One region of the Streptomyces sp. NPDC079167 genome, then DNA from elsewhere that is predicted to be linked to it. Evidence: riboswitches for the same ligand, from Rfam matches in the RefSeq annotation. Region 1 holds a riboswitch; each other region holds the start of a gene.
What was found. A riboswitch is a leader RNA that binds a small molecule or an ion and turns the genes downstream of it on or off. The one in region 1 is predicted to bind cobalamin.
Positions count from the first base shown of each region.

Region 2: another riboswitch for cobalamin. It lies ahead of AB0P41_RS11900 (iron ABC transporter permease); the one in region 1 lies ahead of AB0P41_RS17875 (ribonucleoside-diphosphate reductase subunit alpha).
Region 3: another riboswitch for cobalamin. It lies ahead of AB0P41_RS28985 (energy-coupling factor ABC transporter permease); the one in region 1 lies ahead of AB0P41_RS17875 (ribonucleoside-diphosphate reductase subunit alpha).
Region 4: another riboswitch for cobalamin. It lies ahead of AB0P41_RS19385 (cobalamin biosynthesis protein); the one in region 1 lies ahead of AB0P41_RS17875 (ribonucleoside-diphosphate reductase subunit alpha).

Region 1 covers NZ_JBFBLO010000007.1:350,775-358,568, forward strand. The annotation lists gene AB0P41_RS17850 (sugar ABC transporter substrate-binding protein) at 1-1,172, opposite strand, end outside; gene AB0P41_RS17855 (GntR family transcriptional regulator) at 1,459-2,223, shown strand; gene AB0P41_RS17860 (DUF3311 domain-containing protein) at 2,452-2,664, shown strand; gene mctP (monocarboxylate uptake permease MctP) at 2,703-4,325, shown strand; gene AB0P41_RS17870 (GNAT family N-acetyltransferase) at 4,472-4,972, shown strand; cobalamin riboswitch at 5,008-5,148, shown strand; gene AB0P41_RS17875 (ribonucleoside-diphosphate reductase subunit alpha) at 5,286-7,706, shown strand; gene AB0P41_RS17880 (ribonucleotide-diphosphate reductase subunit beta) at 7,706-7,794, shown strand, end outside.
Region 2 covers NZ_JBFBLO010000004.1:451,381-459,174, reverse strand. The annotation lists gene AB0P41_RS11925 (acyl-CoA dehydrogenase family protein) at 1-395, opposite strand, end outside; gene AB0P41_RS11920 (glycoside hydrolase family 18 protein) at 746-2,020, shown strand; gene AB0P41_RS11915 (SCO1431 family membrane protein) at 2,103-2,249, opposite strand; gene AB0P41_RS11910 (ABC transporter substrate-binding protein) at 2,590-3,612, opposite strand; gene AB0P41_RS11905 (ABC transporter ATP-binding protein) at 3,647-4,420, opposite strand; gene AB0P41_RS11900 (iron ABC transporter permease) at 4,420-5,529, opposite strand; cobalamin riboswitch at 5,631-5,776, opposite strand; gene AB0P41_RS11895 (helix-turn-helix domain-containing protein) at 6,042-6,638, shown strand; gene AB0P41_RS11890 (ferredoxin) at 6,685-6,885, shown strand; gene AB0P41_RS11885 (FAD-dependent oxidoreductase) at 6,882-7,794, shown strand, end outside.
Region 3 covers NZ_JBFBLO010000017.1:21,860-29,653, forward strand. The annotation lists gene AB0P41_RS28960 (AAA family ATPase) at 1-246, shown strand, start outside; gene AB0P41_RS28965 (VWA domain-containing protein) at 264-1,886, shown strand; gene AB0P41_RS28970 (ATP-binding cassette domain-containing protein) at 1,891-2,757, opposite strand; gene cbiQ (cobalt ECF transporter T component CbiQ) at 2,754-3,503, opposite strand; gene AB0P41_RS28980 (energy-coupling factor ABC transporter substrate-binding protein) at 3,510-3,860, opposite strand; gene AB0P41_RS28985 (energy-coupling factor ABC transporter permease) at 3,857-4,567, opposite strand; cobalamin riboswitch at 4,597-4,802, opposite strand; gene AB0P41_RS28990 (protein kinase) at 4,835-6,172, opposite strand; gene AB0P41_RS28995 (FHA domain-containing protein) at 6,169-6,906, opposite strand; gene AB0P41_RS29000 (ABC transporter permease subunit) at 7,053-7,794, opposite strand, start outside.
Region 4 covers NZ_JBFBLO010000008.1:291,266-299,059, forward strand. The annotation lists gene AB0P41_RS19365 (cobyrinate a,c-diamide synthase) at 1-1,011, opposite strand, end outside; gene cobO (cob(I)yrinic acid a,c-diamide adenosyltransferase) at 1,005-1,604, opposite strand; gene AB0P41_RS19375 (putative cobaltochelatase) at 1,604-3,625, opposite strand; gene AB0P41_RS19380 (cobyric acid synthase) at 3,622-5,172, opposite strand; gene AB0P41_RS19385 (cobalamin biosynthesis protein) at 5,169-6,113, opposite strand; cobalamin riboswitch at 6,221-6,411, opposite strand; gene AB0P41_RS19390 (hypothetical protein) at 6,555-6,779, opposite strand; gene AB0P41_RS19395 (inorganic phosphate transporter) at 6,792-7,794, opposite strand, start outside.

The sequences.
Region 1 (7,794 bases):
GGCGCGATCGGCGTGAACCAGGCGTCCGGCACCGCGTTGGCGACGGCGGCCGTCTCCGGCTTGGACTTCAGCGGCTCGAGCTGCTTCTCGTTGTTCGGGAGGATGTTCTTGGCGGCGAGCACTTCCTGCGACTTCTCGCTGGTGAAGAGCGAGATCCACTCCTCGCCGAGGTCGGTGACCTTGGACTTGGCGGTCACCGCGAGGTCCGAACCGCCGATGAAGGACGGGAGGGCCTTGCCGTTCGGGCCGGGCATGCCGGCCGTGCCGATCTTGCCCTCGAGCTTCGGGTTGCCGTTGTTGGCGCCGTCGACGACGGAGCCGGCCTCCCAGCCGTTGCCGTAGATCAGGGCCGCCTTCTCGTTGGCCATGACGTTGGCGTGGTCCTGCTCGTCCTTGGTCTGGTCGGCCTTGTTGTACTTCTTGACCAGGTTGACGAAGTGCTCGATGCCCTTCTGGGACTCGGGCGAGGAGAGGTTGCCCTTCCACTCCTTCGCGCCCTCGTCGTACTCGGCGATGGAGCCGCCGTATGCCGCGACGTAGGACATGGCCGCGTACCAGTAACGGCCCGGCAGGTAGAGGGACGAGAAGCGCTTGTCCTTCTTGTTGTACTCGGCCGAGACCTTGTCGAGTGCGGCGAGCATCTCGTCCTCGGTCTGGGGGAGGGCGTCGCTGCCGGTGCCCTTCTTGAGCATGTCCTTGTTGTAGACAGCGACACGGGCGCCCGCGTAGTAGGGCACGCAGAACTGCTTGCCCTCGAAGGTGCAGGTGTCCTTCAGACCCTTGATCCAGGTGTCCGAGTTGTCGTACTTCTTGGGGTCGATCTCGGCCAGCGCGCCGTTGAGGATGTACTGCATCGTCTCGGTGTTGCCGAGCTCGACGACGTCCGGGAACTTGTCACCACCGAGCGCGGTGTCGAGCTTCTTGGCCTTGTCCGCCCACTGCTGGTACTGGACGTCGACCTTGACCTTCGGGTACTTCTTCTTGAACTGCGCGTTGACGTCCTTGACCAGTTCCGGCCAGGTGCTCTGCGCGTCGACCATGAGCCAGACCGTCAGGCTCTCGGTACGGTCCTTAGGGTCCTTCGAAGCGTTGTCGCCACTGTCCCCACCACACGCCGCGATTCCGGTCATCATCGCTGCGACGCCTACTGCCGCTATGAGCTTGCGCTTCATGCCACACCCTCCTCAGGGATACCAGCAACCCCCCGCCCACCGCGAAGACGTACGCCTGGCGCTACCTGTGGGTCTGGGACCTGGTCTTTAATGGTTTAGACCAGTACCGGGAGCTTGGCCTAGACCTTTAGGGGTGTCAAGGGTGTATAAGAAGTGCACTCGCGTCCGTTATCGGACCGACACCTGAGGGAGGGCGACGACCCGTGACCGGACCGTGCCACCATGTGAGCCGCGACAGACGGAGGAGCCGGTGACGGCAGCAACGCAGCAGTCGGGAAGGCGGGCCATGGGTGCCGACGGGGGCAGAGTGACGAGCGAGACCGGTGCGGGAGCGCGCACGGCACGCGTCCCGAAGTACTACCGGCTCAAGCGCCATCTCCTCGACATGACGGACACCATGCCGCCCGGCACCCCGGTGCCGCCCGAACGGACCCTGGCGGCGGAGTTCGACACCTCGCGCACCACGGTGCGCCAGGCCCTCCAGGAGCTGGTGGTCGAGGGCCGGCTGGAGCGCATCCAGGGCAAGGGCACCTTCGTCGCCAAGCCGAAGGTCTCCCAGGCCCTGCAACTCACCTCGTACACCGAGGACATGCGCGCCCAGGGGCTGGAGCCCACCTCGCAGCTGCTGGACATCGGCTACGTCACGGCGGACGACACGCTCGCCGGGCTGCTGGACATCACGACGGGCGGCCGGGTGCTGCGGATCGAGCGGCTCCGGCTGGCCAGCGGTGAACCGATGGCCATCGAGACCACCCACCTCTCGGCCAAGCGCTTCCCCGCGCTGCGCCGTTCACTGGTGAAGTACACCTCGCTCTACACCGCACTGGCCGAGGTGTACGACGTCCGGCTCGCCGAGGCCGAGGAGACCATCGAGACCTCGCTGGCCACCCCGCGCGAGGCGGGACTGCTCGGCACGGACGTCGGCCTCCCGATGCTCATGCTGTCCCGGCATTCGGTCGACGGAGGGGGCGAACCGGTGGAGTGGGTGCGCTCCGTGTACCGGGGCGACCGGTACAAGTTCGTCGCCCGCCTGAAGCGTCCCACGGACTGAGCACCGTCAGGGTCTGAGACCTCTGATCCCCCCGCGCACGCGGGGGGATCAGGCATTTCGGGCGACACCGGACCGTTGCACGACCGCAATGCGGACGGGGGGTGACGGTGGACGGGGCGCTCGCTTAGATTTCCTGCGCATTACACCAGGTGATCAGCGAGGGGACGGAGTCGCCACATGCCAGAAGGAAACGGTGCGAACCCACCGACAGCACCGACAGTGACACCCATGAGGGTGGTCATCGGGCTCTGCCTGATCGCCCCGTTCGTGGCGATGCTCTGGGTCGGGTCGTACGCGAAGGTCGATCCGACCTTCATCGGCATCCCGTTCTTCTACTGGTACCAGATGCTCTGGGTGCTCATCTCGACCGCTCTCACCATGATCGCGTACAAGCTGTGGCAGCGTGACCAGCGCGCCCGCAAGGGGGGTGCGTCAGCGTGAAGGACGGCTTGAACAGCATCGCGGCCGACGAGGGCGGCGTGAACGGCATCGCCCTCGCCGTGTTCGTCTTCTTCTTCGTGGCCGTCACGGTCATCGGCTTCATGGCCGCGCGCTGGCGCAAGGCCGAGAACGAGGCCAGTCTCGACGAATGGGGCCTGGGCGGCCGGTCGTTCGGCACCTGGGTCACCTGGTTCCTGCTCGGCGGAGACCTCTACACGGCGTACACCTTCGTCGCGGTGCCCGCGGCGGTCTACGCGGCGGGCGCGGCCGGCTTCTTCGCCGTCCCCTACACGATCCTCGTCTACCCGCTGATCTTCACCTTCCTGCCGCGTCTGTGGTCGGTGTCGCACAAGCACGGCTACGTCACCACCTCGGACTTCGTCCGTGGCCGCTTCGGCTCGAAGGGACTCTCGCTGGCGGTCGCCGTCACCGGCATCCTCGCCACGATGCCGTACATCGCGCTCCAGCTGGTCGGCATCCAGGCCGTCCTGGACGTCATGGGCGTCGGCGGCGGCGAGAACACGCACTGGTTCATCAAGGACCTGCCGCTGCTCATCGCCTTCGCCGTCCTCGCCGCGTACACCTACTCCTCGGGGCTGCGCGCGCCGGCGCTGATCGCGTTCGTCAAGGACGGGCTGATCTACCTGGTCATCGCGGTGGCGATCATCTACATCCCGATCAAGCTGGGCGGGTTCGACAACATCTTCGCCGCCGCCGGCGAGAAGTTCTCCGCCGCGAACGAGGCGGCCGGCAAGCCGGTGGCCGGGCTCGCACCCGGCGTCTCCGGCCAGTGGGGTTACGCCACCCTGGCCCTGGGCTCGGCGCTGGCGCTCTTCATGTACCCGCACTCGATCACGGCGACGCTCTCCAGCCGCAGCCGTGAGGTGATCCGGCGCAACACCACGATCCTGCCGCTGTATTCGCTGATGCTGGGTCTGCTGGCGCTGCTCGGATTCATGGCGATCGCGGCCGGGATCAAGGTCGACAACGGCCAGCTCGCCATTCCGCAGCTCTTCGAGAACATGTTCCCGGACTGGTTCGCGGGCGTGGCCTTCGCCGCGATCGGTATCGGCGCCCTGGTGCCCGCCGCGATCATGTCGATCGCCGCGGCGAACCTCTTCACCCGCAACATCTACAAGGACTTTCTGAAGCCGGACGCGACCCCGGCCCAGGAGACCAAGGTCTCCAAGCTGGTCTCGCTGCTGGTCAAGGTCGGCGCGCTCGCCTTCGTCCTCACCATGGACAAGACGGTCGCGATCAACTTCCAGCTGCTGGGCGGCATCTGGATCCTCCAGACGATGCCGGCCCTGGTGGGCGGGCTCTTCACCCGGTGGTTCCACCGCTGGGCCCTGATCGCCGGCTGGGCGGTCGGCATGATCTACGGCACGGCGGCCGCGTACGGCGTCGCCAGCCCCACCCAGAAGCACTTCGGCGGTTCCTCGAAGGAGATCCCGGGCATCGGCGAGATCGGGTACATCGGTCTCACCGCGTTCGTGCTGAACGTCGTCGTCGTGCTCGTGCTGACCGTCGTCCTCAACGCGGTGAAGGCACCGGCCGGTGTGGACGAGACCTCCCCGTCGGACTACACGGCGGACGCGGGCGACCCCGGCGTCAAGGTCGAGCTGCCGCCGGCCACGGCGGGCGCCCCGGGCGGCCACTGACCCCACAGCGGTCACTCGGAGCAGGACGTCCGTCCCGGCAGGGTCCTCCCTGCCGGGACGGAGTCGTATCAGGACCGGCGGCGTGCGCGTTCGGTCTCCGGAAACCGGGGCGCGCCGCACCCGGTTCCTGGGGCAGACTGCCGCCCATGGACGTTTCGATCAGGCCGGCGCTGCCCGCTCAGTTCGAGGAGCTCGGCGAGATCACCGCACACGCGTATCTGGGCGACGGGCTCCTGGACTTCGGCGCCGACGACCCCTACCTGGATCAGCTCCGCGCGGTCGGGCGGCGGGCCGCCGAGGCCGAGGTGCTGGTCGCGCTGGACGCCGACGGCCGGCTGCTGGGCGGTGTCACCTACGTCGCGCCGGGCAGCCCGTGGGCGGACATCGCCGGGGAGGACGAGGCCGAGTTCCGGATGCTGGCCGTCTCGCCGGAGGCCCGTGGGCGGGGCGCGGGCGAGGCGCTCGTGCGGGCCTGTATCGAGCGGGCTCGGGCAGCCGGAGGGCTTTCCGGGATCGTCCTGTCGACGCAGTCCGCCATGACGGGCGCCCACCGGATATACCGCCGCCTCGGCTTCGTACGGACTCCCGAGCGGGACTGGTGTCCCCTGCCGGGGCTCGCGCTCCTGACGTTCCGCCTGGAGCTCTGACCCTTCACGACACAAGATGTGGGGGCTTCTTCAATCAGCAGCCACCACATGTATGCTCGACCTCGCTGTCGCCGCAGGGGAATCCGGTGAGAATCCGGAACTGTCCCGCAACGGTGTGATCGGTGTGCTCCGCGCACCCCGAAGTCCGAAGACCTGCCGACAGTGCGCCCGGCTCGACCGATCCGGGCGCCGATACGTCCGGGCCCCGCGGAGGGCCGGTGGACGCCGCGTGCCGTGCTGCCCTTCCCCGGGCGCCGTGTGCCCCCGGCTGCCCCGCTCCCGCAGGCCCCGAGCCGAGCGAGGGATAGCCCCAGTGACCATCGCGCCAGCCGACCCGGTTTCAGCCACGGAATCCGAAGGCCGCACGACCGACGCACCCGGGACCGCACTGCTGCGGACCCTGACCGGTCTCACCGCCGATCTGCCCGACGCCGACCCCGGACGGGTGGCCGCCGCCGCGCTGCGTGGCCGCAACGCCCGGTCGGACGAGGCGGAGCTGCGCTCGCTGGCCACCGAGGCCGCCGCCGGCCTGATCTCCGAGGACCCCGCCTACTCCCGGCTCGCCGCCCGGCTCCTCACCCGGACCATCGCGGACGAGGCCGCCGGCCAGGGCGCCGTCTCCTTCTCCGCGTCGGTCGCCGTCGGACACCGCGAGGGCCTGATCGCGGACCGTACGGCCGGGTTCGTCACGCTGCACGCCGCCGCCCTCGACGCGCTGGTCGAGCGGGCGCTCGCCGAAGGCGCCGACGACCGTTTCGGCTACTTCGGGCTGCGGACGCTGCACAGCAGGTACCTGCTGCGCCATCCGCTCACCCGCGACGTCATCGAGACCCCGCAGCACTTCATGCTGCGCGTCGCGGCCGGGCTCGCCGAGGACACCTCCGAGCGGGCCCTGGAGGAAGTGGCCGCGCTGTACGGCCTGATGAACCGGCTGGACTACCTGCCCTCCTCCCCCACCCTCTTCAACTCCGGCACCCGGCACCCGCAGATGTCCTCCTGCTACCTGCTGGACTCCCCCAAGGACGAGCTGGACTCGATCTACGACCGCTACCACCAGGTGGCGCGCCTCTCCAAGCACGCGGGCGGCATCGGGCTCTCGTACTCCCGTATCCGCGCCCGGGGTTCGCTCATCCGCGGCACCAACGGGCACTCCAACGGCATCGTGCCGTTCCTGAAGACGCTGGACGCCTCGGTCGCCGCGGTGAACCAGGGCGGCCGCCGCAAGGGTGCCGCGGCCGTCTACCTGGAGACCTGGCACGCGGACATCGAGGAGTTCCTGGAGCTGCGCGACAACACCGGCGAGGACCAGCGGCGTACGCACAACCTCAACCTGGCCCACTGGATCCCGGACGAGTTCATGCGCCGCGTCGACGCGGACACCGACTGGTCACTGTTCTCCCCGGCCGACGTCCCCGAGCTGGTCGACCTGTGGGGCGACGCGTTCGACGCCGCCTACCGGGCCGCCGAGGCCAAGGGGCTGGCCCGCAAGGCCCTGCCGGCCCGTGAGCTGTACGGCAGGATGATGCGGACCCTCGCCCAGACCGGGCAGGGCTGGATGACGTTCAAGGACGCCTCCAACCGCACGGCGAACCAGACCGCCGAGCCGGGCCGCGTCGTGCACTCGTCGAACCTGTGCACGGAGATCCTCGAAGTCACCGACGACGGCGAGACGGCCGTCTGCAACCTGGGTTCGGTCAACCTGGGCGCGTTCGTGGTGGACGGCTCGATCGACTGGGAACGGCTGGACGCCACCGTGCGGACCGCCGTGACCTTCCTGGACCGGGTCGTCGACATCAACTTCTACCCGACCGAGCAGGCCGGCCGCTCCAATGCCCGCTGGCGTCCGGTGGGCCTGGGCGCGATGGGGCTCCAGGACGTCTTCTTCAAGCTGCGCCTCCCCTTCGACTCGCCCGAGGCCCGCGCGCTCTCCACGAAGATCTCCGAGCGGATCATGCTCGCCGCGTACGAGTCGTCCTGCGACCTCGCCGAGCGCCCCCAAGCACCTTCGGCAGGCTCCGGTGCAGGGGGGACCCCCGTGGGCCCGCTGCCCGCCTGGTCCGAGACCCGCGCGGCGCGCGGCGTACTGCACCCGGACCACTACGACACCGAGCTGCACTGGCCGGAGCGCTGGGACGCGCTGCGCGCCCGGATCGCGAAGACGGGCATGCGCAACTCGCTGCTGCTCGCCATCGCGCCGACGGCGACCATCGCCTCGATCGCCGGGGTGTACGAGTGCGTCGAGCCGCAGGTCTCCAACCTGTTCAAGCGCGAGACCCTCAGCGGAGAGTTCCTCCAGGTCAACGCCTACCTGGTCGACGAGCTGAAGAGACTCGGCGTCTGGGACGCGCGGACCCGTGAGGCACTGCGCGAGGCGAGCGGCTCCGTGCAGGGCTTCGGCTGGATCCCCGAGGACGTGCGCGCGCTGTACCGCACGGCGTGGGAGATCCCGCAGCGCGGACTGATCGACATGGCGGCTGCCCGTACGCCGTTCCTCGACCAGAGCCAGTCGCTCAACCTGTTCCTGGAGACGCCGACGATCGGCAAGCTCTCCTCGATGTACGCGTACGCCTGGAAGCAGGGGCTGAAGACGACGTACTACCTGCGCTCGCGCCCGGCGACCCGGATCGCCCGCGCGGCATCCGCCGCCCCGATCCCCGAGCAGGCACCCGCGCCCGACGCGGACTCGGTCGCCTGTTCCCTGGAAAACCCCGAGTCCTGCGAGGCCTGCCAGTAATGACGACGTCCGAGAACAAGAACCTGCTCGACCCGGGCTTCGAACTGACCCTGCGTCCCATGCGCTACCCGGACTTCTACGAGCGCTA
Region 2 (7,794 bases), on a different contig from region 1:
CAGTAGGCGCCGAGCAGGCCGCCGGCGAGCATCGCCGGGAGGTGGGCGGCCCGTTGCGCTTCGGTGCCGTATCCGGCGAGCGCGTGACAGGCCAGCGAGTGGACGCTGACGCCGAGGCCGACGGTGAGCCGGGCGGCGGCGAGCTCTTCGAGCACCTGGAGGTAGACCTCGTACGGCTGGTCGCCACCGCCGTACGCGGAGTCGTACGGCAGCCCGAGCAGGCCGGCTTCGGAGAGCAGGGTGAAGACCGGGCGCGGAAAGAAGCCCGCTTCCTCTTCCTCGGCCGCCCGGGGAGCGATTTCCTTCGACACGATGTCGCGTACGAGCTCGACGAGCTGCCGGGACTCCTCGGTGGGCAGACGGCGTTCCACCGGCTGCGGGGCACGGTCGGACATGACGGCGCTCTCCTCCCTGTCGGGCGTGACGGCGGTCGCGCGCGGGGTGTGCGCCGCACCGCCGGGTGGTCCCGGGCGATGCCCGGGAAGTTACGGCTCCGCAGCCGATCCTGCCTTCCCGGATCACGGGAGGCGTCGGCCGGCGGCTGTGGCGCGTTGAGTATGCCCGATCGGAGCGCACGCGTCACCGGGTAGCCGGAGCCATGACCAGGGAAATTGGTCCGAACCATTGACCCAACTGGTCTAGTCCTTCTACGGTCTCCCCCAATGCCTGATCGCGTCCATGCCAATTCCGGATGGAGCAGGGCAGGCACCCCCCACGCCCAAGCCCTCCCCCACGAGGAGCCACAATGACCGGACTTCACCGTCCTCGCGCCCGCCTTCGGGCGCTCACCGCCACCCTCTGTACCGCCGCACTCGGAGCCGCGCTGCTCGGCGTCGCCGGTACGTCATCCGCGGGTGCCGCCCCTGCCGCCGCCGAGGTCTCCGCGCCGGCAGCCGCCGAAGCCGGGCCGACCGCGGCCGGCGACAAGGTGGTCGGATACTTCACCAACTGGGGTGTCTACGACCGCGATTACCACGTCAAGAACATCGAGACGTCGGGCTCGGCCGACAAGCTGACGCACATCAACTACGCGTTCGGCAACGTCCAGGGCGGCAAGTGCACCATCGGCGACAGTTACGCCGACTACGAGAAGGCCTACACGGCGGACCAGTCGGTGGACGGCGTCGCGGACACCTGGGACCAGGAACTCCGCGGGAACTTCAACCAGTTGCGCAAGCTGAAGAAGCTGCACCCGGACCTGAAGGTCATCTGGTCCTTCGGCGGCTGGAGCTGGTCCGGCGGCTTCGGTGAGGCCGCGCAGAACCCGGCCGCCTTCGCCGAGTCCTGCTACGACCTGGTCGAGGACCCGCGCTGGGCCGATGTCTTCGACGGCATCGACATCGACTGGGAGTACCCGAACGCCTGCGGGCTGACCTGTGACACCAGTGGCCGCGACGCCTACGGCGGCCTCCTGTCGGCGCTGCGCTCGAAGTTCGGCACCGACAACCTGGTCACCTCGGCGATCACCGCGGACGGGTCCGACGGCGGCAAGATCGACGCGGTGGACTACGCGGGGGCGGCGAAGTACCTGGACTGGTACAACCCGATGACGTACGACTTCTTCGGCGCCTTCGCGGCGCAGGGCCCGACGGCTCCGCACTCCCCGCTGACCTCCTACCCGGGCATTCCGGCGGAGGGCTTCGACAGTGACGCGGCGATCTCCAAGCTCAAGGGGCTGGGCATCCCCCCGGAGAAGCTGCTGCTGGGCATCGGCTTCTACGGACGCGGCTGGACCGGCGTCACCCAGGAGGAGCCGGGTGGCACGGCGACGGGGGCGGCCCCGGGTACGTACGAGGCCGGCATCGAGGACTACAAGGTCCTGAAGAACAGCTGCCCGGCCACCGGCACGGTCGCCGGGACGGCGTACGCCCTCTGCGGCAGCGACTGGTGGAGCTACGACACCCCGGCCACCATCGCCACGAAGATGGACTACAAGGACGAGCAGGGCCTGGGAGGGACGTTCTTCTGGGAGCTCAGCGGCGACACGACGGACGGTGAGCTGATCCGGGCCATCAACTAGCCCCGACGGGGTACACGGCCCGCAGGGCGGGTCAGGGGTGGGGTGCCGGGCGGGCGCCCCACCCCACCCGTCGTCCAGGGGTTCACATCAGTCCGGCCTGGGTGACGAACATGGCGAGGACGACGACGAGCGTCCAGCCCAGGATGTGCTCCAGGACCTTCGGCCCGTCCTCGGGGCCGCCGGTGCGGGCGCGGGTGTGGGTCCGGTTCTCGGCTGTGGTGGCGGTCATGGCATCTCGCTCGGTCGTTCGGCAGTGGGCGTCCCCCGTGACCCGACCACAGTGCCAGCGGAGGCGGGCGACGCGGTAGAGATCCGGGTCACAGCCGCCGGCGGGACGGCAGGCCGGAGGAAGGCCCGCATCCGCGCTCCCGCAGGGGATCGGCGGGCAGAGGGCACCCGGCGCGGAGAGTCCGCTGTGCGGCACGCCACACCGATCGTCCGCCCCGGGAGCGGGCGCCAGGATCCGAGGCGCCCACCCGGCTCGGAGTCCGGAACGGGCATCCCACCCGACGCGCGGGCATCAAACCCGTCTCCCGCATCTGGCAGGGGTGCACCGGTGCCCGCCCGGGTCAGGAGCTGAGGTCTCTCAGCTCCGCCGCGAGTGAGCTGACGGCCGCGGGGTTGCGCGGACTCTCGACGAGGTCGACGTAGTCGAGGACGACGATCCGGTCGTTCTTGATCGCGGAGACGTTGGCGAGCGGCCCGTAGGACTTCAGGAACTCCCGCTTCCGGTCAGCGGTGGTGTCCCCGTAGTTGTTGATCACGATGACCTCCGGGTCGCGGGCCACGACCGTCTCCCAGCCCACCGTGGTCCAGCTGTCCTTGAGGTCCTTCATGATGTGGTCGCCGCCGGCCTTGGTGATGATGTCGTGGGGGCCGGCGTAGGCACCCGAGGTCAGAGGCTTGTCCTGGCCGTCGTCGTAGAGGAAGACGCGCGGCCGGTCGGCGCCTCGCGGGGCCTGCGCCTGCGCTTCGGCCACCTGCTTCCGGAACGAGGCGACGAGCGTGCCGGCCCGGTCCTCGACGTCGAAGATCCTGCCCAGGTTCCGCAGGTCGGTGTAGAGCGCGTCGAGCGGCGCCATCACTCCGCGGGCCTTGCCCTGTCCGTTACGGCACGACTCGCTGAGCAGGTACGAGTCGATGCCCACCCGCCGCAGCGCGTCGGGTGTGAAGCCTTCGCCCTCGCTGAATCCGTAGTTCCACCCCGCGAAGACGAGATCGGCGCCGGCGTCGAGGACCAGCTCCTTGTTGATCCGCTCCTTCGAGAGCCACGTGGTCTTCCGGTATCCGTCCTTCCAGGGCACGGATGTCAGGTCCCCCTTGTCGTCGGGCATGACGTATCCGGCCATGTGGTCCTCCAGGCCGAGCGCGAACATGATCTCGGTGATGCCGACATCGTTGGTGACCACCCGCTGCGGAGCCTTGTCGTACGTCTTCTTCTCGCCGCAGTTCTCCACGGTCACCGGGTAGTGGCCGCCGGCTGCCGGGGCGCCGTCCTCCTTCCCTTCCTGCGAGGTGACCTCCGCCCCGCAGCCGGTGAGGGCGAGTGCGGCGGCGAGGGCGAGTGCGGCGGGGCGTACGAGATGACGCATGGCGTGCGGACTCCTTGGGAACGGTGACGGGGCGTCATGCGGAGGGAAGCCGGTCGAAGAGCAGTTGCAGCGCGCCCGTCTCGGGGTGCGGTACACGATGCGCGCGGACGCCGAACACCTCGGCCAGCAACCCGGGTGTGAAGACGTCGTGAGGTGGTCCGGAGGCGACGATCCGCCCGCCGTCGATGACGTGGACGACATCGCAGTGACGTGCGGCGAGGTTGAGGTCGTGCAGGGCGGTGAGTGCGGTCAGGCCGCTGCCGCGTACCAGCGCGAGGACCTCCAGCTGCTGGGCGATGTCCAGGTGGTTGGTGGGCTCGTCGAGCACCATCACCTGCGGCTGCTGGGCGAGCGCGCGGGCGATCAGGACCCGCTGCTTCTCCCCGCCGGAGAGGGTGAGGAAGCCGCGGTCGGCCAGGTGGCCGGCCCCGACGTCCTCCAGCGCGGCCTCACATGTGCGGCGGTCCTCGTCGGTGGTGCGGGCCATCGGCCCCTGGTGCGGCAGCCGGCCCATGGCCACGGTCTCGGCGACGGTGAAGTCGAACTCCGCGACCACTTCCTGCGGAAGGGCTGCCAGTCGGCGCGCGCCCTCACGGGCCGTCATGGTTCGCAGATCCTCGCCACCGATCCGCACCGAACCGGCCGAGGGCCGGAGCGCCCGGTAGACGCACCGCAACAGGGTCGACTTGCCGCTGCCGTTGGGGCCGACGAGACCGACGAGCTGTCCGCTGCCGGCTCGCAGCGTGACGTCCTCCACCAGCCGCGCGCCGGCGATCTCGACCGTGAGTGCGTCGATCTCGACCCGCATCACACACCTCCGAAGGTGTAGGTGCGGCGGCGCATGAGCAGGACGAAACACGGCACGCCGACGGCCGCGGTCAGTACGCCCACCGGCAGTTCGGCGGGGGCGAGCACCACGCGCGACAGGATGTCCACCCAGATCAGCAGGGTGGCGCCGGCCAGGGGCGCGACGGCCAGCAGGCGGCGGTGGTCCGCGCCGACCAGCATCCGTGCGGCGTGCGGAACCATCAGGCCCACGAAGCCGATGGCCCCGCTGACCGCGACGACCGCCCCGGTGACGGCGGCGGAGACGAGGAAGAGCTCCTTGCGCAGGCGGCCGGCGTCCACGCCGAGTGCGGCGGCGGTCTCGTCGCCCATGGCGAGGGCGTTCAGGCGCCGTGCCGACCAGCCGAGATGGGCGAGGCCGCCGGCCACCGCGCCGGCTGCGATCGGCACGGACGACCAGTTGGCCCCGCCCAGGCTGCCGAGCAGCCACATCATCGCGGACCGTGCCGCTTCGCCCCGCTCGGCGGCGAACACCATGAAGGTGGTCACGGCCGAGAAGCCGTAGTACATCGCCGTGCCGGTCAGCACGAGGCGCAGCGGTGTCAGGCCCCGGGCGGTCCGGGCGATCGTGTACACCAGCACCATGGCGAGGAGCGCGGAGACGAAGGCCGCCGAGGACAGCGCCCAGACGCCGAGCGCGCCGAACGCCCCGAAGATGAGCACGGCGTTGGCACCGACGGCCGCACCCGAGGAGATCCCGAGGACGAACGGGTCGGCGAGCGCGTTGCGCACCATGGCCTGCACGGCTACGCCGACGGCCGCCAGCCCGGCCCCGACGACCGCGGCGAGGACGGCGCGCGGGAAGCGGAGCTCCCAGACGATGGTGTACGAGGAGATCTCGTCCGGGGTGATGGCCCCGCCGGTCAGCCCCGCCCACAGGTGGTGCAGCGTCTCGCCCCACGTGAGCCCCGAGGCCCCGATCCCCGCCCCGCAGACGAGGGACAGCGGGAGCGCGACGCACAGGCCGGTTACCAGGAGGGGCAGAGGGAGGCGTCCGGGGGGCGCGGGCCCACTGCCGGAGCGGGTACCGCGCGACAGCACGGCGGGTATTCGGTCGCGGGGCGTGGCCACAGGCGGTTCGCTTTCGCCTCGGGCCGTGCCTACGTAATCCGAGGAGCGGCTCGGAACGCCCAGGCGCGCCGTTCGCAGCACCTCTCGCAGTCCACGGCGATCGACAGGAGCTTCGCCACCGTGGGTGATCGGGCTTACGGAACCGTGTGCGGTTCCGCCTACCGTTGCGGGTCAGCGCCGGACTTCGACCGGACTTCCCCCACGAGGCGCATGCAGCTTAGCGCGTACCGTCCGGCGGCCCGTCACGGGGAAAGCCGCCGGACGGCTCCGCACGTTTCCGGCCGACCACGCCATCCGATTAAGTCAGTCGATTGATTTACATGGAGGTGTGCTGTCTAGTGATCGGGAAGCCGGGGGCCCTGAAACAGCGCGGAGGCAGCCATGAGCGAAGTGGAGAAATCCGGCCTGATGGGCGTGGCGGGCGGTCCCGACCCCAACTCACGTTCAGCGCGGGCCTGGTGAACAGGACAGAGCCTCGCACCGGTCGCGGCGCCGGCACACGCGAGGCCATCATGACCGCGGCCGAACGCCTCTACGCCGAGCACGGGTTGTCGAACGTCTCCAACCGCCAGATCGGCGAGGCGGCCGGCCAGGGCAACAACACCGTCGTCAGCTATCACTTCGGCGGCAGGGCGACGCTCGTACGGGCCATCATGACCAAGCACGGCACGGGTGTCGACGCGATCCGCGCGCGCTATGTGGAGGCCGTGGGCGACAGCACCGACCTGCGGGACTGGGTGCGTTGCCTGGTGCGCCCGGTGACCGACCACCATGCCGCTCTCGGTGTCCCCTCGTGGCACGCGCGGTTCGCCGCGCAGGTGATGACCGACCCGCTGATGCGGACGCTGGTGGCGGACGAGTCCCTCACCCGTGACAGCCTGCGCCGCACCCTCCGGGGGCTGGGCACCTGCCTGCACTCTGTCGTTCCCCCCGAGATCCGCCCGGCGCGCGCCGAGATGGCCCGTCATCTGCTCACCCATACCTGCGCGGAGCGGGAGCGTTCCCTGGCCGAGGGGCCGGTCCGTCCCGGCTCGTCCTGGGAGAGCACCGCGGACGCGCTGGAGGACGCGTTGGTGGGGCTGCTCGCCGCGCCCACGACCCGTCGCTGAAACCGACCCGCGCCCGACGAGGGCCCGGTCCAACAAGGGAGAGAACATGAAGATCACCGTTGACGAGGAGAAGTGCTGCGGCGCCGGGCAGTGCGTAATGATCGCCCCGGAGGTGTTCGACCAGCGCGACGAGGACGGCATCGTCGTCCTTCTCGACGCCGCACCGCCCGCCGACCGGCACGAGGCGGTCCGCGAGTCCGCCGGTGTCTGCCCTGCCGCCGCCATCCACCTCGGTGAGGACGCGTGAGCGCACCGTCGGGTGTGCTCGTCGTCGGGGCAGGGGCGGCAGGTCTCGCCGTCGTGGAGACGCTGCGCCGTAAGGGCTACCGCGAGCGGATCACGCTGCTCGGCGAGGAGAGCGGCGCGCCGTACGACCGTCCGCCGCTGTCCAAGCAGCTACTCGCCGGGACGTGGGAGGCCGAGCGCACGCACCTGCGCACCCGTGAGGTGCTGGACGCCCTGGAGGCCGAGTTCGTCCTCGGCGCACGGGCCTCTGCCCTCGACGCCACCACCCGTACCGTGCGCACGGCGGGCGGAGCCGAGCTGAATGCGGAAGCCGTCGTCCTGGCGACCGGACTGCACGCGCGCAGGCTGCCCGGTCTTTCGGGGACGGCGGGGGTGCATGTGCTCCGGACCCTCGACGACGCCGTGGGGCTTCGGCGGGAACTGCTGGAGGCGCGGCGGGTCGTGGTCGTCGGTGACGGGGTGCTCGGCTCCGAGATCGCCGCCACGGCCCGCCTCATGGGAGCCGACGTGACACTCGCCGGACCTCAGGCGGCGCCGATGCGGGAGCAGTTGGGCCCCGCCGCCGCCGAACTGCTCGCCGCGCTGCACACCGCGCACGGGGTACGGCTACGGACGCACGCACTGGTGGACGGACTGGTGACGGCAGGCGGACGGGTCACCGGTGTCCGTCTGGCCGGCGGCGATACGATCCCCGCCGATCTCGTCGTCTCGGCGGTCGGCAGCACCCCCGCCACCGACTGGCTGGCCGGCAGCGGGCTCGTACTGGACGACGGCGTGGTGTGCGACTCCCGCTGCCGCGCCGCCGACGGTGTCTACGCCGCCGGGGACGTGGCCCGCTTCCACCACGAGGCACTCGGCCGGTCCCTGCGGCTGGAGAACCGTACGAACGCCACCGAGCACGCGCTGTCCG
Region 3 (7,794 bases), on a different contig from region 1:
GAGGCCCAACTCGACGCCAAGGCCGGGCAGTCCCGTGAGGCACTGGGCGACTGGGCGATCAGGGAGGCGATCACCAAGCTCAACACGGCAGGAAAGAAGCTGGAGAGACTTCGCAAGGAGGCCGGGACCGCCGGACGCTCCACGGCTACCGTGGAGCGTGTGATCCTCCTTCAGCGAGCCGTCCACGCCCGTGTCCTGACCGAAGCGCTCGGGGTGGACGCGAGTATCGTCCAGGCCCGGCTCTGAGCGGCGGGGGCACGGTCATGGAGGAGAGACCCGGCGGGATCGCGGACCTGACGGCCCGCGCCGGCAAGTGGCTGGGGCCGCCCGCTGACACGGGCCGCCCGAAGGCGCACACCGCGGTGGCCGGCGACCGGTTCGACACGATGGCCTGGCGCGACACCTACACCCAGGCCACCGGGCTGCAGCGACTCGCGAGGGACCTGAACGAACGCTTCGACCACACCGAGGACCTGCTCGCGGACGTGTTCCTGGCCGCCTACAAGGTCAGCCCGCAGATGCGCGAGCGGGCCGAGATGGACCCCTCACGGCTGGTCAACCACCAGGTCGTCACGGCCATGACGGGCAGCCCGGAGTTCGCCGAGCTGCACCGCGAGACGTCCGGCGACCCCTACGCCGCCGCGATGGGGGTGCTGGCCCAGTCCGACGCCCTGCGCCTGATGCTGGAACTGGCCAAGGAGGCGGCGGACCGGGCCCGGCGGGCGAAAAGCGCCCAGGAGCGGGCCGAGCACGCCGCGGCCGCCGTCACCGGAGCGCTCCAGCAGGCCGGCGGGGAGACGGACGAGGACGGCACGGTGCCTGACGCCACGGCCGACGCCCTGACGCGGGCCGTCGAGACGGCCGAGGCCGCCGACGCCGCCGCGCGGCAGGCGGCACAGGAGGCCGGGCAGGCACTCGCCGCAGCGGCTCCGGGCATCCGCGCGGCCGCGCGGAGCGGCTCGGGCAAGGCCGCCGGGCAGTCCCGCGAGGAGGCCGAGCTGATGCGCGCGTGGGGTGTGGGCCCGGGCGAGCTGGAGCGGATGCCGTTCGACCGGCGTGCTCGCCTCGCCGAGCGGCTGCGCTCCGGCCGGCTGGGGCGGTTCGCGGACCTCATCGGCCGGTTCAGGCAGATGGCCGACGGGGAACGCGCCCGCAAGGTCGAGCAGGGCACGGGCGAACTGGTCGGAATCACCCTGGGCGACGACCTCTCCCGGGTCATCCCCTCCGAGCTGGCGAACCTCGGCGTACCCGCCATGAGGAGCGTGTTCGCCGCGAGGTACGCCGAGTCGCGGCTGATGCTCTACGACAGCCGAGGTGAGCAGACCACGGGCAAGGGCGCCGTCATCGCCTGTGTCGACTGCTCGTACTCGATGCTGGAGTCCGGACCCGGTGGTGTCACCCGGGAGGCGTGGGCCAAGGCCTGCGCCCTGGCGCTGCTGGACCAGGCCCGCCGGGCGCGCCGTGACTTCGTCGGAATCCTGTTCTCCTCGTCCGACTCCGTGAAGGTGTGCCGCTTCCCGGGCTCGCAGCCGGCCGGTATCGCCGACGTCCTCGACTTCGCCGAGCACTTCTTCGGAGGCGGTACGGAGTTCCGGACCCCGCTCGCGGCCGCCGTCAGGCTGCTGGACGAGGAGTTCAACTCGGACGGGCGCCGGCGCGGCGACATAGTGATGATCACCGACGGGGAGTGCGACGTCAGCAAGCAGTGGATGCGCAGCTGGAACGACGCCAAGCGCACGCTGGGCTTCCGCTCCTTCGGCGTGGCCATCGGGGCCACGCAGGCCGCCGGCCCCGGCACCGTCCTGGACGCGTTGTGCGACAACCTGCGCACCATCGAGGACCTCACCGACGTCCATGCCGCCGGCGACCTCTTCCGCGTCATCTGACCGCTCACCGGCGTGCGGCGGCCTGCCCCCTGCCGCCGGCGGGCGAGGCGAAGCCGGCGAGTTCCTCGGGGGTGCGGGGGCCGGGCGCCGACGCGTCCAGCAGGCCGTGCGCGCGCAGCAGCCGGGCGGTCGCGACGCCCCACGGCAGCCGCAGTCCGGCCTCCTCCAGGAGATCCGTACGGGCGAGCATCACCGGTGCGGGCCCGGCTCGGACGCCAGAGGGGGTGAGGAGCGCGGCGTCGTCGGCCCAGCGCAGGGCCAGGTCGACGTCGTGGGTCGCCATCATGACGGTGGTGCCGCTCTCCCGGAGGGTGCCCAGCGTGGCGAGCAGCCGCTCCTGACCGTCCGGGTCCAGACCGGCGGTCGGCTCGTCGAGGATCAGCACCCGGGGCCGCATCGCGACCGCGCCCGCGATGGCGGCCCGTTTGCGCTGCCCGTACGAGAGCAGATGGGTGGGCCGGTCCGCCAGTGCCGTGATGTCCAGCGCGCCCAGCGCCTCGTCCACCCGGGCCCGCACCTCGCTGTCGGGCAGCCCGAGATTCAGCGGTCCGAAGGACACGTCCTGGGAGACGGACGCGGCGAACAACTGGTCGTCCGGGTCCTGCACCACCAGCTGGACCGTCGTACGCAGCCGGGTCAGGCCCTTCCGGTCGTACGTGACCGGATGGCCCTCCACCGTCAACCGCCCCTCGCGGGGGCGCAGCCCGCCGCTGAGCAGACGCATCAGCGTGGTCTTCCCACTGCCGTTCCGGCCGAGCAGGGCGAGCGCACGCCCCGCCCGCGCCTCGAAGTCGAGACCGCTGAGCACGGCAGGGCCGTCCTCGTACGCGAAGGACGCGCCCCGCAGGGCGAGCAGAGCGGATTCGCTCATGAAAGGGGCCTTTCCAGGACGAAGGTCAGCGCGGCGAGGGCCGCGAGCAGGGTGATGCTCATGGCCACGAACCGGCCGGAGACGCGGGCGTCGGGTACCAGGACACGCAGGGTCCCGTCGTAACCGCGTCCGGCGAGACCCGCCTGGAGCCGTGCCGCGCGGTCGAAGGCCCTGACGAACGCGGTGGCCCCCAGCCTCGCCAGCGACCGCCAGGCGGCGGCCCGAGTGGTGTGCCCGAGCCGGGCCGCCTGGGCCTCCCGGATCCGGCGCACCGAGTCCAGGAGCAGGAAGCTCATGCGGTACGTCACCAGGGCGACGTCCACCACAGGCGCCGGCACCCCCGCCTTGACCAGGCGCGGCAGCAGGTCGGACATCGGGGTGGTGAAGGCGAACAGCAGGACCCCCAGCGACGCCGCGGAGGTGCGCAGCAACAGCTCACCGGCACGGTTCGGCCCCCCGTCGGCGAGGGTCACGAACCCTTCCGGCCCGCCGACCTGCACGAGCAGTGTGGCCGCCCCGGTGACGCAGAAACCCAGGGGAACCCGGTAGGCCCGCCAGAGGTGGCGGGCGGGCACACCGGCCGGCCCCAGCAGCACGGCGACGGCGGTGAGGAGGATCAGCACGGCTCCGGGCCAGGGCGGCAGCGAGATGGCCAGGACGGTGAGTCCCAGACCGAGTACGGCTTTGTCCACGGGATGGCGGCGGCGCCAGCGACTGCTGTGCGCCGCCGCGTCGATCGGCAGCACGAGCGCTCAGTTCTCCCGGGCCGCCGGCTCCCCGGCGCTCTCCTGCCGCGTGGTCCCGCGCAGCTCGCCCTGGCGGCGCCCGCGCCGGAGCCCGAAGTAGTAGGCGAGCACGCCCGCGCCCAACGCCGCCTGGAGGGCGAACAGCGCCGACTCGATCTCGCCCGACGGTGGTTCGTACAGCGGGGAGAACCAGGGTTCGTACCCGGGATCGATCTCGGTGATCGCCGTCTCGGCCTGGGCATCGGCCCCCGCGAACGGCTCCTTCTCGTCGTCGCCGAGGCCGAGGGCCAGCGGCAGGACGGCCAGCGCGGCCACGACGAGCAGCAGCAGGGCGTTGATCCTCGTGTTCTTGTTCATCGGGCCACCGCCTCGGTTCCGTCCGTCCTGGTCCGGTCCCGCCTTCCGGCGAGGAACACGCCGAGCCGGGTCAGATCTCCCTTGCTGGACTGCACCAGGAGCCGCATGACCAGAACGGTCAGGAGCCCCTCACTCACCGCCAGCGGGATCTGGGTGACCGCGAAGATGGAGCCGAACTTGCCGAGCGCGCCCAGGAAGCCGCTGCCCGGGTCCGGGAAGGCGAGCGCCAGCTGCACGCTCGTGACGCAGTACGTCGACAGGTCGGCGACGAACGCGCCGAAGAACACCCCCACCATCAGCGGCACGCCGTACCGGCGCAGCAGCCTGTAGACGGCGTACCCCGCCCAGGGCCCGACGATCGCCATCGAGAAGACGTTGGCGCCCAGCGTGGTCAGCCCGCCGTGGGCGAGCAGGAGCGCCTGGAACAGCAGGGTGATGGTGCCCAGGACCGCCATGATCGGCGGGCGGAACAGGATGGCTCCCAGCCCCGTGCCCGTGGGATGGGAGCAACTCCCGGTCACGGAGGGGATCTTCAATGCGGAGAGAACGAACGTGAAGGCCCCGGAAGCCCCCAGGAGCAGCGTGCTCTCGGGGTTCTCCCGTACTTCGCGCGTGAGTGAGCGGACTCCGTGGACGACGAACGGCGCGGACGCGACACCCCAGGCGATCGCGTGCGCCGGAGGCAGAAAACCCTCGGCTATGTGCATGGCTCAGCAGACCCTCTCCAGCACCTCGTGGATGGTTGAAGTGCCTTGGCCGGTCTCCTGGCTTACGGGTAACACCGCCCGAATTCCGCCTTCCCGGGTCACAAGGACCCAGTGGCTGCCCGTGAGGGCCGGAGCCGGACTTCCCGATCACAGTGGCGAGGGCCGCACCGGCATCACACCGATTTCCCGTTCACCAAGGCGTGGCGACAGTAGTGCCAGGCGGGGGACGATGACAAGCGGGCCCGAGATCACCGAGGGCGGCCACCGTCACGGTTCTTCGGCCCTGCGCAGGGCGCGCCAGGTCTCCGGGCCGACCGACCCGTCCGCGTCCAGACCGGCCCGTTCCTGAAAGGTGACGACGGCTCCATGGGTCATGGGCCCGAAGTCGCCGTCCACCTCGCCGACCTCGGTGATGCCGTGCAGGTGTCTGAGCAGGCACTGGGCCTCCCTGACCTGACTGCCTCCGTCTCCCCGCTTGATGGTGAAGTCCCAGGTGCCGCTGTGGCCCGCCATGAAGCCGCGGCCGTGCGCGTCCTCGTACACCACGGGTCTCTCACAGGTGGGCGGCGCCGCGCTCGGCTCCGCGGTCTCCGGCAGGAAGGTGTACGCGGCTCCTCCCAGCAGCACCGCCACGAGCGCCGCCGCGACGTGCAGGCGCCGCCACCGTCTCGGCCGCAGTCTCGGCAGTCTCGCCGAACGGGAGGCGCCCGCGGCACGCTCCACCCTGCGGAGCAGCGCGCCGGTGTCCGCGAGACGTCGCTCGTGCGTGGGGGCCAGGCACTCCCGCACGATGTCACGCCAGTCGTCGGGGAGGGCGGGGGACAGGCGCAGCTCCTCACCACCGCGCGCGTACTGCGTCGCCGCATCGGCCCGGGCCTCCGCGGTCGCGCCCGGCAGCGGGAACGACCCGGTCAGGACGACATGGGCCAGGACACCGAAGGCCCAGATGTCGCAGGTGGGGCGGATCCGCGTGCCACGCTCGTCGATCTCCGGCCAGAACAGCTCGGGCGGGGTGTAGTCGGGGGTGGCGAACGCCGGGGCGTAGGCGTGGGTGCCTTCCAGTTCGGCCGCCATGTTGAAGTCGGCCAGCCGGACCGAACCGTCCTTCAGGAGCAGCACATTGGCAGGCTTCAGGTCACCGTGCACCCACCCCGCGTGGTGCAGTTGGTGCAGACCCTCACAGATCTGCGCGAGCAGGGACGGTCCCGCCTCCGGGACCGGAGTCCGCTCCAGGAGCTGGTTCAGATCGGCCTCGGCCCGCTCCAGGACGAGGACGGTGGCGCCGTCCAGCTCCGGGCGGTCCGGGTCGTCGACCGTCAGCGTCTCGTACATGCGGATGAGGCGGGGCGTGCGGAGCCTGGCCAGCAAGTCGATCTCACGCTCGGTCAGTTCGCGCAGATGGCTGAGCTGACGTGGTGTGCGGGTGCCGGTGGGCAGGAACTTCAGCGCGGCCCGTTCGGGCGGATCCGGCTCGGTCTCGCCGTCGTCCACGCGCCGCCCCGTGTAGACGGTGGCGAACGCCCCGGAGGCGATGGGTCCGCCGACTTCCCAGGAGCCCACCCGGTAGCCCCTGGGGACGGAGACCGCGTGCAGCTGCCCGCTCACTGCGCCACCTTTCCGAGAGGCGTGAGCACCACGAGGTCGTCCTCGCGGACCAGGTCGAAGCGGAGCGCGAGCGCGACGAGGGACTCCTTCTTCCCGTGGACACGCTGACCGGGCTCCGCGGCGATCCGGTCGGGGCGCAACCGCAGCTTCACGGACAGATAGTCGATGTTCCAGTACATGGCCGACCGGCTGACGGTGGGCCAGGTCGGACGGAGCCGGTCCATCAGCTGTTCGACGGCCGGCAACGGGGCGCTGGTCGTACCGCGCAGCCTGGGTTCGCACAGGGCCGCCAGCACGGCGAAGTAGCGCTTGGTGCGGTCGAGTACGAAGGCCGGAACGGTGGCGGATCCGTCGAGGCCGTGGCGCGGGACGCTGCGGAACGCGTGGCGAGGCGCCCAGACGTCGAAGGTGAGCAGATCGCCCGAGGCCGGCAGGACCACACGCCCGAACTCGAAGGGCACGGGCGCCTCCAGCCGGCCCGGCGCGACCTTGATGTGCTCCCCGGCACCCTCCGGGTTCTCCACCACGTACGTCTGGTCCTCGCTGAAGTTGCTCAGCAGCCAGAAGGTCCTGTGCGCGACGATCTCCCCGGCGACCCTGGCCACCCCCGCGTGTATGACGGCGAAACCTCCGTCGCTCCCGGACCGGCCGAAAGCCACGCGTTCACCTGCGGTGATCCTGATCTGATCCTTGACGTCGCCGCACGACGGCGGCACGACGATGACGCTGTACATGAGGTCCCCCTCCCCGATCGATCGGGGTCAACTCTCCCCAGTTCAACGCCGGAAAGCCTACGCATGTGCCGGAGCAGAACCCAGCGGTGCGGCCTGCTCGGCGGGTCGGCGTACACACAGCAGCGGCTGCGGTCCGGGGCCGGAGGTCACAGGAGCCGCTTGCGCCCCCGGAGGAGGACGAAGGTGGCGACGGCGGCGGCGACGGCGAGCATGACGCCGGCTCCGAGCCACTGCATCGTGTCCATCTGGGCGACGGGGAGATAGTCCAGGGACCAGCCGATGACGTGCTTGGACTCCAGGCAGGCGGTGTGCGCCCGGTCGTCCTCGATCTGGTCGAGACAGGTGGTCCAGTCCAGACGGTCCCCGGAGCTGGTGAGGAAGTAGGTGCCCTGCCCCTGCTGCTCGGCCTCGGTGGGCAGTTCAGGCGGTGCCGCGCCGGGTCCGACGCCCTTGTCGGTGGTGAGCGACAGGACATGCCCCAGACTCCGCCAGAGCTCGTCCCAGACGAAACCGATCGCCACGACGATGCCGAGCGTGACCACCATCGACACCAGCGTGCGGCGCAGGACCATGCCGGCCGCCACACCCACCGTGAACGTGAGGAGGGCGTAGGCCACCGGTGTGACCCCCGTGACGCTGAAGAAGGAGGTCCAGATGAGACCGCTGGACAATCCCTTGACCGGGTGCCACCACCAGGTGAGGACGGCACTGAGCACGCCGGTGGACAGGGCGAGCATCACGGCGGGAACGGCCAGTTTCGTCGTGAGCCACCGCAGTCGGCTGACGGACTGCGAGGTCACGAGCTTGGCCGTGCCGCTCTCCAGGTCGCCGGCGACGAGCGGGGCCCCGAGGAAGACACCGGCCAGGACGGGGATGTAGCCGAGGTAG
Region 4 (7,794 bases), on a different contig from region 1:
CCCCGCGCACTCCGCCGCCACGGGAGCACCGGAGAGCGCCAGATCCGTGACCGCCCGGCGCAGCGGCTCGTTCGCGGACAGCTCCGGCCCGTACACCTCGGGGAAGCCGCCGCCGATGACCAGACCCGCCGTGCCCGTGGGCAGCTTCTCGTCGTGCAGCGGGTCGAAGACGGCCACCTCCGCGCCCGCCGCCGTCAGCAGCTCGGCGTGCTCCGCGTAGGCGAAGGTGAACGCCGCGCCGCCCGCCACGGCCACCACCGGCCGGGCCCCCTCCTGGGGGTGGGCCTGCGGCTCCCACGCCTCGTCGGGCAGGGCGGGCGCCGAACGCGCCAGCGCCATCAGCGCGTCCAGGTCGCAGCCCGCACGTACGCGTTCACCCATCGCCCGTACGGCGTCGAGGGCGTCGGCCTGTCGCTCGGCCACCGGGACCAGACCCAGATGGCGTGACGGGGTCGCCACCTGCGGTGCCCGCCGCAGCACCCCGAGCACCGGCAGCCCGGACTCGTCGAGCGCCTCCAGGAGCAGCGCCTCATGGCGGTCCGAGGCCACCTTGTTCAGGATGACGCCGCCGATCCGCACCTCCGGGTCCCAGGAGGCGAAACCGTGCACGAGGGCCGCGACCGACCGTGACTGCGAGGACGCGTCGACGACCAGCACGACGGGAGCCCGCAGCAGCTTGGACACCTGGGCCGTCGAGGCCAGCTCGCCCTGCCCCGAGGCTCCGTCGTACAGCCCCATCACCCCTTCGACGACGGCCAGGTCGCAGCCGCTCGCCCCGTGCGTGAACAGCGGGGCGATCAGACCGGGCCCGCACATGTACGCGTCGAGGTTGCGCCCCGGGCGGCCGGTGGCCAGCGCGTGGTACCCCGGGTCTATGTAGTCGGGCCCCACCTTGTGCGGGGAGACCGCGAGGCCGAGCCCCGCGAAGGCGGCCATCAGGCCCGTGGCGACGGTGGTCTTGCCGCTGCCGGACGCCGGTGCGGCGACGACCAGTCGGGGAACACTCACCACTCGATGCCTCTCTGGCCCTTCTGGCCGGCGTCCATCGGGTGCTTGACCTTCGACATGTCGGTCACCAGGTCGGCGGCCTCGATCAGCTTCTGCGGCGCGTTCCGGCCCGTGATCACCACGTGCTGCGTGCCCGGACGGTCCCGCATCACCTCGACGACCTCGTCGGTGTCGATCCAGCCCCAGTGCATCGGGTAGGCGAACTCGTCGAGCACGTACAGCTTGTACGTCTCGGCGGCCAGGTCACGCTTGACCTGCTCCCAGCCCTCGCGGGCCTTCTCCTCGTTGTCCAGCTGGTTGTCGCGCTGGACCCACGACCACCCCTCGCCCATCTTGTGCCAGTCGACGGTGCCGCCCTCGCCGCTCGCGCCCAGCACCTTCAGCGCGTTCTCCTCGCCGACCTTCCACTTCGCCGACTTCACGAACTGGAACACCCCGATCGGCCAGCCCTGGTTCCAGGCGCGCAGCGCCAGCCCGAAGGCCGCCGTCGACTTGCCCTTGCCGATGCCCGTGTGGACGAACAGCAGCGGGCGGTTACGCCGCTGACGTGTCGTCAGTCCGTCGTCCGGTACCGAAACCGGCTGTCCCTGTGGCATCAAGCGGCCCTTCCCGTAGCAGTGATGTCCTTGACCATCCCGGCGATCGAGTCGGCGCGCAGCTCGTCGAGCGTGACCGCGCTGCCCCCCAGATCCCGTGCGAGCTGTGCGGCGAGCCCGAGGCGTACGATCCCCGACTCGCAGTCCACGACGACCGACGCGGTGCCCTCGGAGGCGTGCAGCCGCCCGGCCCGCGCCGCCAGCGCCACCGGGTCGACGCCCCCGGTCGCCCGGCCGTCCGTCACGACCACGAGCAGCGGCCGGCGCGAAGGATCACGCAGCCGCTCCACCCGCAGCACGTCGTGCGCCCTGAGCAGTCCGGCGGCCAGCGGGGTGCGCCCACCCGTGGGCAGCGTCTCCAGCCGCGCGGCGGCGGCGTCCACCGACGACGTGGGCGGCAGCGCCACCTCGGCGTCCTTGCCCCGGAAGGTGACCAGGCCGACCTTGTCGCGGCGCTGATAGGCGTCCAGCAACAGCGACATCACCGCCCCCTTCACGGCGGCCATCCGCTGCCGGGCCGCCATCGACCCGGAGGCGTCCACGACGAACAGCACGAGATTGCCCTCGCGCCCCTCCCGCGTGGCCTGCCGCAGATCGTCGCGCCGCACGACGAGACCCCGTCCCGAACGCCCGCGCGCCCGCTGGTGCGGCGCCGCCGCCTGTACGGTCGCCGCCAGGTGCAGCTTCGTCAACGCGCCCTCGGGCCGCCGCGAACCGGTGGTCCTGCCGTGCTCCGTACGCGCCCTCGACCGCCGCCCGGCCGCGCCCTCGCCGAGCCCGGGCACGCTGAGCATCTTCGTACGGAACGGCTCGCCGGCCCGCACCGGCTGCTGTTCCCCGGCGCCGCCGCCCGGCGCGGGCGCGTCGCCGCTGCCCGCCTCGTCGCGGCCGGGCGTGTCGTCACCCGGCCCGTCCGGGTCCGTACCGCCGTCGTCGGGGCCGCCGCCCTGCGGGGGCACACCGCCGCCGGGCCCGTCCGGGTCCGGGTCGTCGTCGCCCCCGCCGTCGCCGTCCGCCGCGTCCTGGAGGGCCTCGTCCAGCTTGTCCTCGTCCAGCCCGGGCGCGTCGAACGGGTTGCGCCGGCGCCGGTGGGGGAGCGCCAGGAGCGCGGCCTGCCGTACGTCGTCCTCGACGACCTCCTCACGGCCCGCCCACGCGGCCAGCGCCGTCGCGGTGCGCGCCATGACGATGTCGGCACGCATGCCGTCGACCTCGAACGCCGCGCACGTCGCCGCGATCTGCCGCAGCACGGCGTCGCCGAGCACCACGTGGGGAAGCAGGGCGCGCGCGGCGACGATCCGCTCACGCAACGCGGACTCCTCGTCGGCCCACCGGGCCGCGAAGCCGGCCGGGTCGTCGTCGTAGGCGAGCCTGCGCCGTACGACCTCGACGCGCAGGTCCGTGTCGCGCGAGGCCGCCACCTCGACGGTCAGCCCGAAGCGGTCCAGCAGCTGCGGCCTGAGCTCGCCCTCCTCCGGGTTCATCGTCCCGACCAGCAGGAAGCGCGCCGCGTGACGGACGGAGACACCTTCGCGCTCGACGTACGAAGCGCCCATGGCCGCCGCGTCGAGCAGCAGGTCCACCAGATGGTCATGGAGGAGATTGACCTCGTCGACGTAGAGGATCCCGCGATGGGCGTCGGCGAGGAGTCCCGGCTCGAAGGCCTTCACCCCCTCCGAGAGGGCCCGTTCGATGTCGAGGGCGCCGACCAGCCGGTCCTCCGACGCGCCGACCGGGAGCTCCACGGTCCGCGCCGGACGCGACACGCCCGTACCCGTCTCGTGCGGGCCGTCGGGACACGCCGGATCGGGGGCTCCCGGGTCGCACGAGAAGCGGCACCCCGCCACGACGTCGACCTCGGGCATCAGCGCGGCGAGCGCGCGTACGGCGGTGGACTTGGCGGTGCCCTTCTCGCCGCGGACCAGGACCCCGCCGACGGCGGGACTGACCGCGTTGAGCAGGAGACCCAGCCGCAGGTCGTCCTGTCCGACGATGGCGGTGAAGGGATACGGCGTACTCACAGGGCCTCCTCTGTCGCAACCACAACGTCATGTCCGGGCGCGGGCGGCGCGCCCGGCGGGATGAACGGCAGCCCCTTCGGCGCGCCGGTCTCGATCAGCCGCCACAGCGCGTCCGTGTCCGCGTGTTCCTCGATCAGATCTCCCAGCCGGTCCAGCTGTTCCTCCCGCAACGCCCCGAAGCTCGTGTCCGGCGCCGCGGTGAACCGCCGCCCCGCAGCCCGCGCGACCTCGCCCAGGAACGCCCGCCGGAACGCGTCGCTCTCCAGCGACCCGTGCCAGTGCGTCCCCCAGACCGAACCCACCCGGCACCCGTCGAGGAACGGCTCGCCGCCGCTCACCCCGGCGACCCCGTGATGGATCTCGTAACCCTCCACCGGCTCCCCGAGCGCCGACCCGACGGGCCGTCCCAGGACCTTCTCCCGGCCGAACCGGACGCGTACGGGCAGCAGACCGAGCCCCTCGACGAGACCGGCCCGCGACTCCACGTCGTCCTCGATGCGCTCGCCCAGGACCTGGAACCCTCCGCAGATCCCCAGCACCGGGCGGCCTTCCGCGGCACGCCGGACCAGCGCGTCGGCCAGCCCCCGCTCGCGCAGCCACGCCAGTGCCTTCACGGTGCCCCGCGTCCCGGGCACGATCACGAGGTCCGCGTCGACGAGCTCCTCCGCCCGGTCCACGAACCGCACCACCACACCCGGCTCGGCCGCCAGCGCGTCCACATCGGTGAAGTTCGACATCAGCGGCACCGCGCACACCGCGACCCGCAGCACGTCCTCGCCGTGCGGCGGCGCCACGACGGACTCCCGCACGGTGCCGCGCATCGACACGCGCAGGCCGTCCTCCTCGTCGATACCCAGACCGTGGGCGTAGGGCAGCACTCCGTACGTCGGCCGCCCCGTGAGCCCGAGCAGCATGTCGAGACCGGGCTCCAGCAGTGACACGTCACCGCGGAACTTGTTGACGAGATACCCCGCGACCAGCGACTGGTCCTCGGGGCTCAGCAGCGCCGTCGTGCCGAAGAACGAGGCGAACACGCCGCCCCGGTCGATGTCACCGACCACCAGCACGGGAAAGCGCGCGGCCCGGGCGATGCCCATGTTCACGATGTCCGTGCGCCGCAGATTGATCTCGGCCGGACTGCCCGCCCCCTCGCAGATCACGGCGTCGTACGCGCCCCGCAGCTGCTCCAGACAGTCCACGACCGTCCCCAGCAGCGCTTCCTGGCGGCCGCCGTGATAGCCGTGGGCGCTCATCTCGCCGACCGGCCTGCCCATCAGGACGACCTGGCTCGACCGGTCGCCGCCGGGCTTGAGCAGCACCGGGTTCATCAGCGCCGACGGCTCCACCCGGGCGGCCTGCGCCTGCATCGCCTGGGCGCGGCCGATCTCCGCCCCCTCCCGGGTGACGAACGAGTTCAGCGACATGTTCTGCGCCTTGAACGGCGCGACCTTCACCCCCCGGCGCACCAGCCACCGGCAGATTCCCGCCGTGACGACGCTCTTGCCCGCGTCCGAAGTGGTCCCCGCGACCAGCAGCCCGCCGCTCATCCGACTCTCCGTCCCATGGCCGACCGCCCCGCCGCGCACACGACGAGGGCCAGCACACTCACCCGGCGCGACAGCCGCACCGCGCGTTCGATGTCCGTGACCCGCACGTCCCTTCCGGCCCCGCCGTTGAGCACCGGCCGGTGCTCGACCCGCCCGCCGTACGCGAGGGTGCCGCCGAGCCGTACGCCGAGCGCACCCGCGAACGAGGCCTCCACCGGGCCCGCGTTGGGGCTGGGATGCCGGCCCGCGTCCGCCCGCCAGGCACTGACCGCCTCGCGCGGGCGCCCCCCGGCGGTCACCGCGAGCACGGCGGTGAGCCGGGCGCCGGGCCAGCCGGCGACATCGTCGAGCCGGGCGGACGCCCAGCCGTAGCGCCGGTAGCGGGGCGACTTGTGCCCGACCATGGCGTCGAGAGTGTTGACGGCCCGGAAGGCCACCAGCCCCGGCACTCCGCCGAGAGCACCCCACACCAGGGCCCCCACGACGGCGTCGGAGGTGTTCTCGGCGACGGACTCCACCACGGCGCGGGCGATCTGCTGCCCGTCCAGCGACTGCGGGTCGCGGCCGCACAGATGCGGGAGCCGCTCCCGGGCAAGCTCGATGTCCCCGGCGGCCAGCGCCCCGCCGATGGCGCGGGCCTCACGGCCCAGCGAGGTGCCGCCGACGACGGACCAGGTGGCGGCGGCGGTCAGCGCCACGGCGGCGACGGGACGGTTCCGGACGCCACGCGCGGCCAGCGCGGCGGCGCCCGCGGCACCCCCGGCGCAGACGAGCGTGTGCAGCGCGCCCCAGCCCCGGTGGTCGCGCCACAGGCGGCGCTCGGCGCCCGCAGCCGCACGCCCGAAGGCGGCGACGGGGTGGCCGCGCCGGGGATCACCGAACAGCAGGTCGCCGATCAGACCGGCGGCGGCTCCGTACGCGAAGATGCGGTCGGCTCGCACCGCTCAGCCGGCCGTCGCGCCTCGGAGGACCTTCGTGGCAGGTGGTGCAGCGACCGGCACAGGGCAGCCAGACATGGCGTATGTCCTCACTCAGGGTCCGCGCCCTGGTTCGACGTGACCGGCGACGAGAGTCTCCTGGCTTCCGGATCCGCAGTTCCTCCGGCCTTCCAGCCCGTGGTGACGGGCCGTGACTTCCGTATGGAGGCTGCTCCCCGGTGACAGTGGCGGGACCGCGCCGGATTCGCACCGGCTTCCTCTCCTGTCGCCGTAAGACCGGCCGTCACATGTGTGCCGGTCGGCCTAAATGGCTCCGGCAGTCCACCATGACCCGCGAACGCCCGTCAACCTGCCGCTGACCTGCGAGGCTTCTATGTGCTCAGACGCACACCGGGCCGGACACACGTGGTGTGTCCGGCCCGGGTCGGTGTCCGCGCGGGGCGGTCAGGCGACGATCAGATAGATCCCGTACGCGACGGCCGCCGCGCACAGCCCGAAGCAGGCGTACGCACCGGTGCGCACCAGGCCGTTGGCACCGCCGCCGCCCTGTGCGGTCGGGGTCTGCCTGGCCATGCCCGTGATGCCGAGCGTGAAGAGGCCGACCAGCGCGACGGTGACCACGAGGCTGACGCCGAAGACGGACGCGAGAGCTGCCCAGTCGATGTTCATGCGGATCCGTCCTTACACCGTGGCCGGGTCGGCCGGGGTTCCGGCCGACGTGGCCGGGGCCGAGATGGTGGTCTTGAGCTCCGGTACGACGGTACCGGCGGGGGGCGGGCTGACCGCGGAGATGGCGGTGGTGACGACGCCCGCGGGCTCGGCCTCCGCGTTCACGTTGGTGTGGTCGACCGGCTTGCGGCGCGACAGCAGCCAGATGGCGCCGGAGCCCGCGACGAGGAGGACGGCGACCACGCCGACGCCCCAGGGGCCCTGCTTGGTCAGGAACTCGGCGCCCGCGCCCATCAGACCGGCGGCCGGCAAGGTCAGGCCCCAGGCCACGAACATCCGGGTGGCGGTGGACCAGCGGACCACGCCCCCCTTGCGGCCGAGACCCGCGCCCATGACGGCGCCGGAGCAGGACTGCGTGGTGGAGAGGGAGAAGCCGAGGTGGGAGGAGGCCAGGATGACCGTGGCCGCACTGGTCTGGGCCGCGAAGCCCTGCGGCGGACGCAGGTCGGTGAGGCCGCTGCCCATGGTGCGGATGATGCGCCAGCCGCCGAGGTAGGTGCCCAACGCGATGGCGATACCCGCGGAGGCGATGACCCAGACCGGCGGGTTGGAGCCGGGGGAGAGGACGCCACCGGTGACCAGGGCCAGGGTGATGATGCCCATCGTCTTCTGCGCGTCGTTGGTGCCGTGGGCGAGCGAGACGAGCCCGGCCGAGGCGATCTGCCCGGCGCGGTACCCCTTGGCGGTCGACTTCAGCTGCGCCTCGTCGGTGATCTTCCGGTTGAGGCGGTACGTCAGCTTCGTCGCCAGCAGCGCGGCGATACCGGCCACGACCGGGGCGGCGATCGCGGGCAGCAGGACCTTCGTGACGACGGTGCCGCCGTCGATCGAGGACCAGCCGGCCGACATGACCGCGGCGCCGATGAGGCCGCCGAAGAGTGCGTGGGAGGAACTGGAGGGCAGGCCGACCAGCCAGGTCAGCAGATTCCACAGGATCGCGCCGACGAGCGCCGCG